Regions from separate parts of the Kitasatospora sp. NPDC004614 genome, predicted to be linked through region 4. Evidence: riboswitches for the same ligand, from Rfam matches in the RefSeq annotation. Region 4 holds a riboswitch; each other region holds the start of a gene.
What was found. Region 4 has a riboswitch for cobalamin ahead of metE (5-methyltetrahydropteroyltriglutamate--homocysteine S-methyltransferase). Riboswitches for the same ligand answer to the same signal wherever they lie in the genome.
Positions count from the first base shown of each region.

Region 1: another riboswitch for cobalamin. It lies ahead of cobN (cobaltochelatase subunit CobN); the one in region 4 lies ahead of metE (5-methyltetrahydropteroyltriglutamate--homocysteine S-methyltransferase).
Region 2: another riboswitch for cobalamin. It lies ahead of ACFYST_RS05230 (acyl-CoA thioesterase); the one in region 4 lies ahead of metE (5-methyltetrahydropteroyltriglutamate--homocysteine S-methyltransferase).
Region 3: another riboswitch for cobalamin. It lies ahead of ACFYST_RS24855 (ribonucleoside-diphosphate reductase subunit alpha); the one in region 4 lies ahead of metE (5-methyltetrahydropteroyltriglutamate--homocysteine S-methyltransferase).

Region 1 covers NZ_JBIALR010000001.1:1,109,817-1,113,015, reverse strand. Annotated here, with positions in the region: gene ACFYST_RS04855 (hypothetical protein) at 1-1,131, opposite strand, end outside; cobalamin riboswitch at 1,356-1,494, shown strand; gene cobN (cobaltochelatase subunit CobN) at 1,769-3,199, shown strand, end outside.
Region 2 covers NZ_JBIALR010000001.1:1,190,138-1,193,336, reverse strand. Annotated here, with positions in the region: gene ACFYST_RS05235 (putative Ig domain-containing protein) at 1-1,227, opposite strand, end outside; gene ACFYST_RS05230 (acyl-CoA thioesterase) at 1,466-1,903, opposite strand; cobalamin riboswitch at 1,970-2,114, opposite strand; gene ACFYST_RS05225 (sulfurtransferase TusA family protein) at 2,983-3,199, opposite strand, start outside.
Region 3 covers NZ_JBIALR010000013.1:102,843-106,041, forward strand. Annotated here, with positions in the region: gene ACFYST_RS24845 (helix-turn-helix domain-containing protein) at 1-683, opposite strand, end outside; gene ACFYST_RS24850 (GNAT family N-acetyltransferase) at 953-1,447, shown strand; cobalamin riboswitch at 1,568-1,700, shown strand; gene ACFYST_RS24855 (ribonucleoside-diphosphate reductase subunit alpha) at 1,873-3,199, shown strand, end outside.
Region 4 covers NZ_JBIALR010000026.1:36,433-39,631, reverse strand. Annotated here, with positions in the region: gene metE (5-methyltetrahydropteroyltriglutamate--homocysteine S-methyltransferase) at 1-1,634, opposite strand, end outside; cobalamin riboswitch at 1,782-2,004, opposite strand; gene cobF (precorrin-6A synthase (deacetylating)) at 2,068-2,829, opposite strand; gene ACFYST_RS33460 (hypothetical protein) at 3,111-3,199, shown strand, end outside.

The DNA.
Region 1 (3,199 bases), on a different contig from region 4:
GGACCAGTGAACGGGCAGCCCCACAGCAGGAACGGCGGCTATCGCGCGCACGGCCTGCGCACGAACGTCGGCAAGCGCTTTCCCGCAACCGGGCAGACCGGTGCAGGCGCTGACGCCCTCCCAGGGGCCTCCGGACTCGACCCGGAAGCCCGCGTCGGCGAGGCGTGGCAACCAGTCGGCACCGGCTCCGGGCACCACGACGCCCCGCCACGGCGTGAGCCGCACGCTCGCGCCGCCGCCGCCGCTCGCGCCGTCGCACCCCTCCCCCGCCGACGCCAGCGCGTCCGCCAGCAGTCGCCACTGCGCACTGGTCGCACGGCCGAACCGCAGCCCGACCGACACCCCGCCACCGCGACCGCCACCACCACCGCCGCCATCACCGCCACCACCACCACCGGGGATCGCACCCAGCACCGGTCGCTCCCCCGTGAATCGCGGCAGCGGCACGTCGCCGGCGGGCAGTTCGGACTGCACTTCGCGCAGGTGCCAGGCACGGCCGGCGGCCAGGTCGAGGAAGTGGCGGGCGGCGTCGAGGGCGGCGGGGACGGGGTGGTCGACGGTGGAGGCGTGGTCGGCGCGGCCGAGGCGCAGCAGGGCGCGGCCGTCGCCGATTGCGATCAAGGTCACATCGGCGTCGAGGGCGGCGGTGTCGCCGCGGCCGTCGTCGAGGGCGAACAGGAACTTGCCGGAGAGTCGGGCGGCCCAGGGTGCGGCGCACAGGGCGGCGTCCAACTCTCGCACCCAGTACGGGAGATCGACGCCCGGGGCGCCGCGGCCGTCGAGGCCGGCGAGCGGGGAGGCGGCGATGTTGCGGACGCGTTCGTGGGTGTCGGAGGGCAACAGGCCGACGGAGCGGAGCCGTTCGGCGAGGTCGGTGGCGCACTGTTCGCGCAGGCCGCGCAGCTGGAGGTTGCCGCGGGAGGTGATCTCGACTTCGCCGTCGCCCAGCGCGTCGGCCGCGTCGGCCAGGGCGAGTAGCTGATGGTACGTCAAGTAACCGCCGGGGAGGCGGAGTCGTGCGAGTTGGCCGTCCTCGGCGGGGTGCAGGCGGAGCGCGCCGGGGCAGGCGTCGGCGCGGCCTCGGTCGGGCCCGACGAAGGGTGCCGCAAGGGCGTCGGGTGTGGGTGGCATGGCGGCGAGCATACCCATGGCCGCGATTCGCGCCACCGCCCCGACCACCGCCCCGACCAGCAGCCCGGCCACCACCCGAGTGGCAGCCCCAATCGTCGCCCGGAGCTCGCCCGAAGGTCCCGCGCCAGAGTCAAATCCCCAGGTCAGCACGGGTTCCCGGGGGCGGAACCGGTGGGGCGTCGCAGGTCACACTCCCGCCGACGGGCCATCAACCCGTACGATGCTGGGCGGGCACCTCTCGGGGTGTCCGCTGCCAGCGACGGCACAGCGGAGGAAGTCCGGTGAGAATCCGGTGCGGTCCCGCCACTGTGACCGCGGCTCAGTGAGCCGTGGGAGCCAGGAACTCCGGCCGTCCTCCACTGCCCGGGGCGAGGACCCCGAGGAAGGTCCGTGCCATGCGCTGCCGCATGCCCGCATCCCGGCGGGTGCCCGTGGGCTCTGTCCCCACCGGGGCATCCACCGGGCCGTCGTCCGTTGCGACATCCCCCGGGCCGTCCGTCGCGACGTCCACCGGGCTGTCCATCGCACCGCCCGTCGGGCCGTCCCACGTCCTCGATCACACCTGTGCTCCCACCACCGGGTTGACCGGGTTGCCCGGGTTGTCCGCGCTGTTCGAGATGCCCGGGAGGGCTTTCGCATGATCCTGCTGCTGTCCACGTCGGACACGGACCTGCTGAGTGCCCGGGCGTCGAGCGGGCCGGTGCGGTTCCGTTGGGGCAATCCGGCACGCCTGGATCCCGCCGAGCTGCCTGCCCTGCTGGAGGGTGTGGAGCTGGTGGTGGTGCGGCTGCTGGGTGGGCGTCGGGCCTGGCAGGAGGGGCTGGACGTGCTGCTCGCGGGGCCGCGTCCGGTGGTGGTGCTGACGGGTGAGCAGGCGCCGGACGCGCAGTTGATGGAGTTGTCGACGGTGCCGGCGGGCATCGCGGCGGAGGCGCACGCGTACTTGGCGCACGGTGGTCCGGAGAACCTGGCGGAGCTGGGTGCGTTCCTGTCGGACACGGTGCTGCTGACAGGTCACGGGTTCGCGCCGCCGGCCTCGGCCCCGTCCTGGGGTCCGCTGGAGCGCACCGCCCGCACCTCGGAGGGCCCTTCCGTCGCGGTGCTGTACTACCGGGCGCACCACATGAGCGGCAACACGGCGTTCGTGGAGACGCTCTGCCGGGCGATCGAGGACGAGGGTGCGCAGGCCCGCGCGTACTTCTGCGCGTCGCTGCGCGGCGCGGAGCCGGAGCTCCTGGCGGAGCTGGGCGCGGCCGACGTGATCGTGACGACGGTGCTGGCGGCGGGCGGCACCCGGCCGGCCGACGCGCAGGCGGGTGGGGACGAAGAGGCTTGGGACGCCGGGGAGTTGGCGGCGTTGGACCGGCCGATCCTGCAGGCGCTGTGCCTGACCTGGTCGCGGGCGCAGTGGGCGGGCAGTGACGACGGGCTGTCTCCGTTGGACACGGCGACGCAGGTGGCGGTGCCGGAGTTCGACGGTCGGCTGATCACTGTTCCGTTCTCGTTCAAGGAGGTCGACGAGGACGGGCTTACGGTGTACGCAGCGGACCCGGAGCGTGCGTCGCGGGTCGCCGGGATCGCGGTGCGGCATGCGCGGCTGCGGCACACTCCGGCGTCCGAGCGGCGCCTCGCCCTCGTTCTGTCCGCTTATCCGACCAAGCATGCGCGGGTCGGCAACGCGGTCGGCCTGGACACCCCGGCCTCGGCGATCCGGCTGCTGGAGCGGCTGCGCGCGGAGGGCATGGACCTGGGCGACAGCCTGCCGGGTCTGGACACCGGGACCGGGCACGGCCACGACGGCGACGCGCTGATCCACGCGCTGATCGAGGCGGGCGGCTACGACCAGGCGTGGCTGACGGAGGACCAGCTGTCCCGCAACCCGGTGCGCATCCCGGCCGCCGACTACCGGCGCTGGTACGCCACGCTCCCGGCGGCGCTGCGCGAGCAGGTGGAGGAGCACTGGGGTCCGGCGCCGGGCGAGCTGTATGTCGACCGGTCGCAGAACCCGGACGGCGACATCGTGCTGGCGGGTCTCCGGTCGGGCAATCTGCTGGTGCTGATCCAGCCG
Region 2 (3,199 bases), on a different contig from region 4:
GGTGAAGGTGGCGGTGGCGGACGGCCCGGTGGAGTCGGTGGCGGTGACGGTCACCGCGCTGGTGCCGGCGGTGGTGGGCGTGCCGCTGATCAGGCCGGTGGCCGGGTTGACGGTCAGTCCGGCGGGCAGGCCGGTGGCCGCGTAGGACAGCGTGCCGCCGGCGGTGTCGGTGGCGGACAGCTGGAGGCTGGTCGCGGTGCCGACGGTGGCGGTGCGGGCGCCCGGGTTGGTCAGCGAGACCGAGCCGGTGTTGCCGCCGGAGCCGCCGCCCTGGGCGAGCCAGTCGGTGGCGTTGAGGGCGAGCGCGGCGTCGGTGCCGGCCGGGTCGTTCCACCCGTTGTAGAGGGTGTTGCCGGGCTGGCCGGTGCCGTCGTCGATCGGCGAGGAGTCGCCCCAGATCGCCACCCGGCCCTTGCCGAACGTCGAAGTGACGAACGCCGCACCGGTGTTGCCGCTGTAACCGGTGCGGTAGACCAGGCCCTTGACGTTCGGGTTGTCGGCGGGCTTCAGGGTGAAGGTGGTGCCGTTGCGGATGATCGAGCCGGTGACGGTCCCGAACGGCCCGTTGATCACCGGGTCGGTGGCGGAGGAGATCGCCCGCGGGTTGTCGGTGGTGATGTTCAGGAGGTCGACGGAGAAGCCGAACGGGTCGTTGTTGTTGACGCCGTTGCTGGTCAGCAGGTCGTTGATGATGGCCGGGGAGTCCCAGCCGTCGTTGTTGCGGTCGCTCTGGGTGTGGTCCGAGATCAGGAACAGGCCGCCGCCGTTCTGCACGAACGTCATCACGGCGGTCTTCTCGGCCGCGCTGAGGCGGATGTTGGGCTCGGGGATCACGAACTCGTCGAAGTTGGCGAGGTCGAGCGCGCCGCCGGTGCCGTAGGTGATGGTGTTGCCGGCGGGCAGCGTCTTCAGGCTGTAGTTGCCGGTCTTCTGCAGCGCCACGCCCCAGGCCGAGATGGCGCCGGTCCAGCTGGTCTCGCTGGTCGGGTTGGCGTTCTGCGCCAGCGGGTCGGGCTGGCTGGTGGAGATGATCCAGTCCGCGTTGCCCGCGGTCTCCGCCTTGGTGTTGTCGAACAGCACCCGCTTCGGGGTGCCGGTGGCGGCCGCGGCGGCGTTCTTGGGGGTGGCCGCGGTGGCGTGCTGCGGGACGGCGCTCGCGCCGGCGGCGACCACCAGTGCGGCGGCGGCGAGGGCCAGCGGGCGGGCGGCCTTCCACGTTCTGATCATCTGTCAATCTCCTAGGACCACAGGAACCATGGGGTGTGGTGCGGTGCGCTACGCGCGTAGGCGGGCACACGCTGCCATGGTGGGGTAATCGGAGCTTGAACGGAACATGTCGATCACGCGCCGTCCGCAATGGTGCGGTTTGTCCCTACGTGAGGGTGATCACCTTGCGGCGGCGACAACCATGAGCCCGGAACGCCAGGTGGGACGGCATTCCGGGCTCACGGACGGTGGCGCCGCGTCAGGCAGCCGCGGGTTCCAGCAGAGCCGGGACGGGACGCGGGTGGCTGTCGGCGTCGATGGCGACGAACGTGAGCCGACCGGTGGCGACCCGGGTGACCGGCCCCGTGGCGTTCCAGCGCTCGGCCGTGACGGTGACGTGGACGGTCATCGAGGTACGCCCCGCCCGCTCCAGCTCCGCGTGCGCGGTGAGCAGGTCACCGGCCCGGACCGGGGCCAGGAACGCCATGCTGTCCACGGCGGCGGTGACCGCCGGGCCTTCGGCGTGCCGGGCGGCGGCCGCGCCGGCGGCGTCGTCGATGAGCTTCATCACCACGCCGCCGTGGATGGTGCCGTAGAGGTTGGTGTCGTGCTCACTCATGATGTGCGCGAGCGTCACCTCGGACGCCTGTGCGGGCTTTGCGGCGGACACCACAGGTGCGACGGTCTGATCTGCCACGTCAACTCTCCTTCGCGAGTCACGGCTGGACGATCCGCGGCGCCGGTGGGCACCGCGGGCGGCGGCAGGTCTTCGGACTCGCGGGCATCTCCCCAGGAGGGCCTGTCTACTGGCCGTCGCTTCCCGGACCGGTCGGGCCCAGTGCATGTGACGGCGGTCGTTCCCGCTCACCGCTGCGAGGCAGTCCTGGACTCGCACCAGGTTCCCTCTTGCGACGCTCCAGCCCTGGCTCGGACGGGGGCGAACCGCTGCCCGACCAGCCTATATCCCCATCCGAGGTGCTCAGTCCGCCCTCCGGCCGGGAGGCCTGGGAGCTGTCGGCCCGCGGGGCGTCGGGGCCGACTTCGACGGCGGGGCGGCGGCGGGACGGGGGCGACCGGTGGGAAGGTCACGCCCCCGAGGGGGTCGGTTCGCCGGGCAGCCACGACGCGTCGGGCGGGTGAGGGTCGGACCGGCGGCCGGCGCAGCGCGAAGGCCTCGACGGCGACGGGACCGGGTCCGCCGGGCGATGTCACGGGCGTCGGCGCGGGCGTCGGCGCAGGCGTCGGGGTGGGTGGGGGCGCAGGCGTCGGGGCAGGCGTCGGCGCAGGCGTCGGGGTGGGTGGGGGCGCAGGCGTCGGGGCAGGCGTCGGGGTGGGTGGGGGCGCAGGCGTCGGGGCAGGCGTCGGGGCGGGTGGGGTCGGGTCGATGGACAGGCGCGAAGGCCTCGACGGCGACGGGAACGAAGTAGCCGTGACCGGCGGGGAGGTCACGCGAGGCGCTCTGCCCTGCGCCCGCCCGGAGGGGTGTACGTCCGCCGGGCGGTGCCACGGGACGTCGGCACGGGCCGGGGGGCGGATCGGCTGCCGGGCGCAGCGCGAACGGCTCGGCAGCGACGCGACCGCAGGGCGCTCCGCGTGGAGTGACGTCAGTCCACCAGGCGCGGCACCAACGAACCCGGCAGCAACACGACCGCGAGGCGCTCCACCGCAAAGGCATCAGTCCGCCGGGGGGGGCGCCACGGGGCGTCGGCGCAGGGTCGGGCGCGGCGCGCAGGGCTCGGCAGCGGCGGGACCGCCCGGCGTCCGCCCGGAGGGGCGTCAGTCCGCCGGGCGGTGCCATGGGGCGTCGGGGCGGGTGGGGGTGGGGGTGGCGGTCAGGCGGAGGGCGTAGGTCTCGGCGGAGACGGGGCCGAGGTAGTGGTGGCCGGTGAGGTGGCACCAGGCGGGGAGGTCGAGGGGGGCGGCGGGGTCGGTGGCGTGGACGTGGACGATGGTGCCGGCGGGGGCGTCGGTGATGGCGGCGCGCAGGCGCAGC
Region 3 (3,199 bases), on a different contig from region 4:
CTGGTCTCCCGGTCGAGGCGGTGGCGCATCCACTCCAGCGTCCCGGCCAGTGACTCGCCGTCGCCCTCGGGCAGCGGGCGGGTGACGAACTGCGCCTGCCCGCCGTCGCGGTGCGGGGCGACCACCATCCGGCGGGCGATCTCCCGGGCCACCTCGGCGCCCTGCACCTTGCGCACCAGGTGCAGGCAGGCGTCGATGCCGGCGGCGGTGCCGGCCGAGGTGATCACCGGGTCGTCGTCCACGTACAGCACGTCGGGTTCGACGGTGGTCAGCGGGAAGCGCTCGGCCAGCACGTCGGCGTACCGCCAGTGGGTGGTGCTGCGGCGGCCGTCGAGCAGGCCGGCGGCGCCGAGCAGGAAGCTGCCGGAGCAGATCGACAGCGTATGGGCGCCGCGCGCGTGGGCGGCCCGCAGGGCCTCGCAGAGCGCCTCGGGGTAGTGGTCGCGGATGCCGGTGGCGGTGGCGATCACCAGGTCCGCCTCGGCGAGCCGCTCCGGGCCGTACGGCACGTGGACGTCGAAGCCGGCGTGGGTGCGCATCGGGCCGGGCCGGTCGCCGACCAGGCCGAACTCGTACACCGGCAGGCCGGTGTCGCTGCGGTCCAGGCCGAACACCTCGCAGGCCACGCCCAGTTCGAAGGGGTGGATCTCCTCCAGCACGATCACCGCGACGTTCCTCAGCATCCGTCCAGCATGGCAGTGGCAGGATTTCGTGGCAATGCTGCGTTCCTGCCACTCGTGACGGGGTGCCGCGGCGCGGAGAGTGGGGCCATGACCTCCGCGCTCGCCCTGCTGGGCCTCATCGGCAGCTTCGGACTCCTCGGCGTTCTGGTCGGCCGCGACCTGAACCGCAACGGCCGCCCGGGCCGGCCCGAACGGCACCGCCCGACCGGCTACCCCTTCGACCCGGACCTGGCCGACCCGCGCCGGACGCGGTCCGGCACACTGTCCGGATGCACTCCCCGATCGTCCGCCGCGCCCTCGACCACGACCTCGCCGGAGCCGGGGAGGTCAGCATCGAAGCCTTCGTCGGCGACGGCCACACCGACCCCGCGTCCGGCTACGTCGAACTGCTGAGGGACACCGCACGCCGCAACCGGGAGGCCGAGCTGCTGGTCGCCGTCGACGGCGACGGGACGGTCCTCGGCTGCGTGACGTTCGCCGCAGGCGGCACCCCCTGGGCGGACGTCGCGCTCCCGGACGAGGGCGAGATCCGGATGCTGGCGGTCGGCGCGGCCGCCCGCGGGCGCGGCGTCGGACGGGCGCTGGTCCGCGCGGCGATGGACCGCAGCCGGGAACTCGGACTGGCCGGGATGGCGTTCTCCACCCGGCCGGAGATGACCGCGGCGCACCGGATCTACGATGCTCTGGGCTTCCTCCGCACCCCCGGACGGGACTGGGAGGCGGCCCCGGGCGTGGACCTGATGGTCTACACGATGCGGTTCTGAGGCGGTTCTGCGGCGGTTCTGCGGCCGTTCCGAGGCGGCTCCGGCGCGGTTTCCGTTGTCTACGCGCGGCACCTCCAACGCGACACGCGCTACTACATCTGGTGCCGCCAGCTCCAGCCGCCACAACATGTATGCTCGACCTCGCTGTCGAAGCAGGGGAACCCGGTGCGAATCCGGGACTGCCCCGCAACGGTGAGCGGGCTGTAGCAACGCCCGCGCAGTCCGAGGACCTGACCGACGGTGTGCGACACGGCATCCCCGCAGACGCCATGCAGCACTGTTTTGCCGTCCGGCCTCGCGGGCGGGCCGGGGGTGGGTCTTTCGCGCGCCGATCGAGCGTTTTCGGCGTGCCGTCCTCCCCTGCCGCACGCGCGCCACCGGACACCTTGAGCCACGTCCGCCGCCGCCACAGGAGAGAGTGCGCCTTGACCGTCGCCGCCTCAGTCACCCTGCCGTCCCAGGCTTCCGCCGACGCCTTCACCGACCCCGGTGCGGCACTGCTTCGGCTGCTCACCGACCGCAGCACCGACCTCCCCCAGGTGGACCCCGGCCACGTCGCCGCCGCCGCGCTGCGCGGCCGCCACGCCGGCTCGGACTTCGCCGAGCTGCGCGGGCTGGCCGTGGAGGCCGCCGCGTCGATGATCGCCGAGGACCCGCAGTACTCGAAGCTGGCCGCCCGCCTGCTGGCGATGGAGATCGCCGACGAGGCCGCCACCCAGGGCGTCACCTCGTTCTCCGCCTCGATCGCCGTCGGCCACGCCGAGGGCCTGATCGGCGACGCGACCGCCGAGTTCGTCGCCGCCCACACCGCGCTGTTCGACTCGCTGATCGACGCCGCCGGCGACGACCGCTTCGAGTACTTCGGCCTGCGCACCGTGCAGTCCCGCTACCTGCTGCGCCACCCGATCACCCGCAAGGTGGTCGAGACCCCGCAGCACTTCCTGCTGCGCGTGGCGGCGGGCCTGGCGGTCGGCAACTCCGAGCAGTCGGTGCTGGAGGTGGCCGAGCTCTACAAGCTGATGAGCCGCCTGGAGTACCTGACCAGCTCCCCGACGCTGTTCAACTCCGGCACCCGGCACCCGCAGATGTCCTCCTGCTACCTGCTGGACTCGCCGCTGGACAACCTGGACTCGATCTACAACCGCTACGCGCAGATCGCCCGGCTGTCCAAGCACGCCGGCGGCATCGGCCTGTCCTACTCCCGGATCCGCTCCCGCGGCTCGCTGATCCGCGGCACCAACGGCAAGTCGAACGGCATCGTCCCGTTCCTGCGCACCCTGGACTCCTCCGTGGCGGCGGTCAACCAGGGCGGACGGCGCAAGGGCGCGGCCTGCGTGTACCTGGAGACCTGGCACGCCGACATCGAGGAGTTCCTGGAGCTCCGCGACAACACCGGCGAAGAGGCCCGCCGCACCCACAACCTGAACCTGGCGCACTGGATCCCGGACGAGTTCATGCGCCGCGTGAACGCCAACGAGGACTGGTCGCTGTTCTCCCCGGCGGACGTCCCCGAGCTGGTCGACCTGTGGGGCGCCGACTTCGACGAGGCCTACCGCAAGGCCGAGCTGGCCGGCAAGGCCGTCCGCACCATCCCGGCGCAGACCCTGTACGCCCGGATGATGCGCACCCTGGCGCAGACCGGCAACGGCTGGATGACCTTCAAGGACGCCTCCAACCGCGCCGCCAACCAGACCGCGCTGCCGGGCCGCACGGTGCACTCCTCGAACCTGTGCACCGAGATCCTGGAGGTCA
Region 4 (3,199 bases):
GTCATCGGGGACGGGCGGGAGATGTCACCGGCCAGCACCGGCGGCCGCACGTACCGGGTGCCGTAGGACTGCACCCAGCCGTGCCGGGTGGTCAGGTAGCCGGTGAGCTGCTCGGCGAAGTACTGCACCATGTCGCTGCGTTCGGGTTCGCCGTGCACGAGCACGTCCAGGCCGGCCTGTTCCTGGCAGGCGATCACCTCGCGGATCTCGTCGGCCATCCGCGCGTGGTAGTCCGCCTCCTCCAGCAGTCCGGCGTTCAACTCGGCGCGGGCGGTGCGCAGTTCGTCGGTCTGCGGGAACGAGCCGATGGTGGTGGTGGGCAGCGGCGGCAACTGGAGCCGGGCCCGCTGGGCGGCGGCGCGGACGGGGTACGGGTCGGCGCGGCGGGTGTCGGCGTCGGTGACGGCGGCGGCGCGGGCCCGGACGGCCGGGTCGCGGGTGATCGGGGATGCCGCGCGGGACGCCAAGTCGGCCCGGTTGGCAGCGAGTTGGGCGGTGACGGCGGAGGTCCCCTCGCGCAGGGCGCGGGCCAGCAGGGCCGTCTCGGCGGCCTTCTGCCGGGCGAACGCCAGCCAGCGGCCGATCTGCTGGTCCAGGTCGCGCTCGGCGACCACGTCCAGTGGGACGTGCAGCAGCGAGCAGGACGGGGCGACGTCCACCCGGTCGGCGAGGCCGAGCAGGGTGGCGAGGGTGGCCAGCGACTTCTCCAGGTCGTTGATCCACACGTTGCGGCCGTCCACCACGCCCGCGACCAGCCGCTTGCCGGGCAGGCCGCCGACCGCGGCGAGATCGGCGAGGTTGCCGGCGGCCGGTCCGGTGAAGTCCAGCGCCAGACCCTCGACCGGGGATTCGGCAAGTACCGGCAGGGCCTCGCCGAGGCGGTCGAAGTACGAGGCGACCAGCAGTTTCGGACGGTCCGTCAGCGCGCCGAGGTCGCGGAACGCGCGGGCGGCGGCGTTCAGTTCGGCCGGGGTGCGGTCCTGGACGAGCGCCGGTTCGTCCAGTTGGGCCCATCCGGCGCCGGCGGCCCGCAGTTCGGCCAGCAGTTCGGCGTACACCGGCAGCAGCCGGTCCAGCAGGGTGAGCGGCTCGAAACCGTTCGCGGTTCCGGGCGCGGCCTTGGCGAGCAGCAGGTAGCTGACCGGGCCGAGCAGCACCGGGCGGGCCCGGTAGCCCTGGCCGAGTGCCTCGCGGAGCTCGCCGACCTGCTTGGCGGAGTTCGCGACGAACACCGTGTCCGGCCCCAACTCCGGTATCAGATAGTGGTAGTTGGTGTCGAACCACTTGGTCATTTCGAGCGGCGCGAGTTCCTGGGTGCCGCGCGCCATGGCGAAGTAGCCGGCCAGCGGGTCGGCGTCCACCGCGGCCCGGTGCCGGGGCGGGATCGCACCGACGGCGACGGTGGTGTCCAGCACGTGGTCGTACAGCGAGAAGTCGCCGGTGGGGACTTCGGTGATGCCGGCGCCGGCCAGTTGACGCCAGTTGGCGCAGCGCAGTTCGGCGGCGGCGGCGAGCAGCGCGTCAGCGGCGACGGTGCCCTTCCAGTAGCCCTCGACGGCCTTCTTCAGTTCCCGGTCGGCGCCCTGACGGGGGTAGCCGTGGACAGTTGCCGCGGCTGTGGACCTCGTGGTCAAGGGGACTCTCCTTCGCGAGCCTCGAACCTGGGTCCGACGACACCGCGGAAAGCGAAGGCCCGTGAGTCGTGCGGCGCTGTCAACTGCGCCTGCCCGACCGATGGTTGGCCGACCCGCCCGCGAGGTCACCGGAGGCCGGGAGCGAGCCGTCGCACCCGGGCAACGGGCAGGTCTTCGGACTCGCGGGCCCCGCCCGGGCCGACGCCCGGACACCTACTGGCCGTCGCTTCCCGGGCCCGTCCGGACCCAGTGCGTATGACGGCGGTCGTTCCCACTCACCGCTGCGGGGCAGTCCCGGATTCCCACCGGGTTCCCTCTTACGACGCGCCTGCCCAGAGGCAGTGCGCGAACCAGTTGCGCGATCAGTCTAGAACGAGGCGGACGGGTGGGGGAGTTGGGCTCCGCACCCGTCCGCTCGATGGGGTGTGCGGGGTCAGTCCTCGGTGCGGCGCAGCAGGTAGCTGTCCATGATCCAGCCCTTGCGTTCGCGCGCCTGCTCGCGCAACTCCGCGATCCGGTCCGCCTGTTCGGCGAGCGGACCGGAGGCCAGGATCTCGTCCTCGGTGCCCAGGTAGGCGCCGTAGTGGATGTGCACACCCGCCGGGTCGATCTTGGTGAACGCGGCCTGCCCGTCCAGCATCACCACCGCGTCTTCTGAGCCCGGCCCGAAGCCTTCGGCGGCGAGGCGGCGCCCCGTGGTGATCCGCACCGGCCGCGCGGTGCGGGTCAGGGTGGTGCGGTGGCGGGCGGCCAGGACCGAGATGCTGCTGATGCCGGGGATGACGGTGTACTCGAACTCGGTGCGGCCGCGCGCCAGGATCCGGTCCAGCACGGCGGTCACGCTGTCGTACAGCGCCGGGTCGCCCCAGACCAGCAGGGCACCGGTCTCGCCGTCCGCCAGCTCCTCGATCACCGCCTGCTCGACCAGATCGGCCCGCCGCTCCCGCCACTCCTCGACGGCCTCCCGGTACGCGGCCGTGCTCCGGTCGCGCGCCGGGTCGATCAACTCGACCACCCGGTGCCCGGGCCGCCCGTGCTCGGCGATCATCTGTCGCCGCAACCGGATCAGGTCCTGGCGCTCCTCGGGCTTGTCCAGCAGCAGAAACGCATCCGTGCGGCCGATCGCCTTGACCGCCTCCAGAGTGAGGTGGTCGGGATCGCCCGCGCCGATGCCGATGACGAGAAGGGTACGCATGACGCCGATTCTGCCTGGTCCCTCCCGCGCAGCCGCAGGTGGGAGGCACGTTGGGGAACGGATGCTCCGTCAACCAGCTGCCGCCTTCGAACTCGGCCGGGTGTCGTCCTTCCGCGGGGGCCGATCCCGAGGGGCGCGGTGGACCAGGGCGGTGCAGGGGTGGGCGAACGGTTTTCGGCCCCGATCCGGCGGTAACGCCGCAGGTGGGACGCGGTCTGTTCACGGACCCGGCGGCCTGCCAGGCTCACCGCGCCGGACACCGACCAGGAGGGGCAACGGAGATGACAGGACTTCGGCAGACACTGACCAGATGGATCGCGGTGATGGCCGTCCTGCTGGGCGCCGTCACGCTTGTGAGCGCGCCGACGGC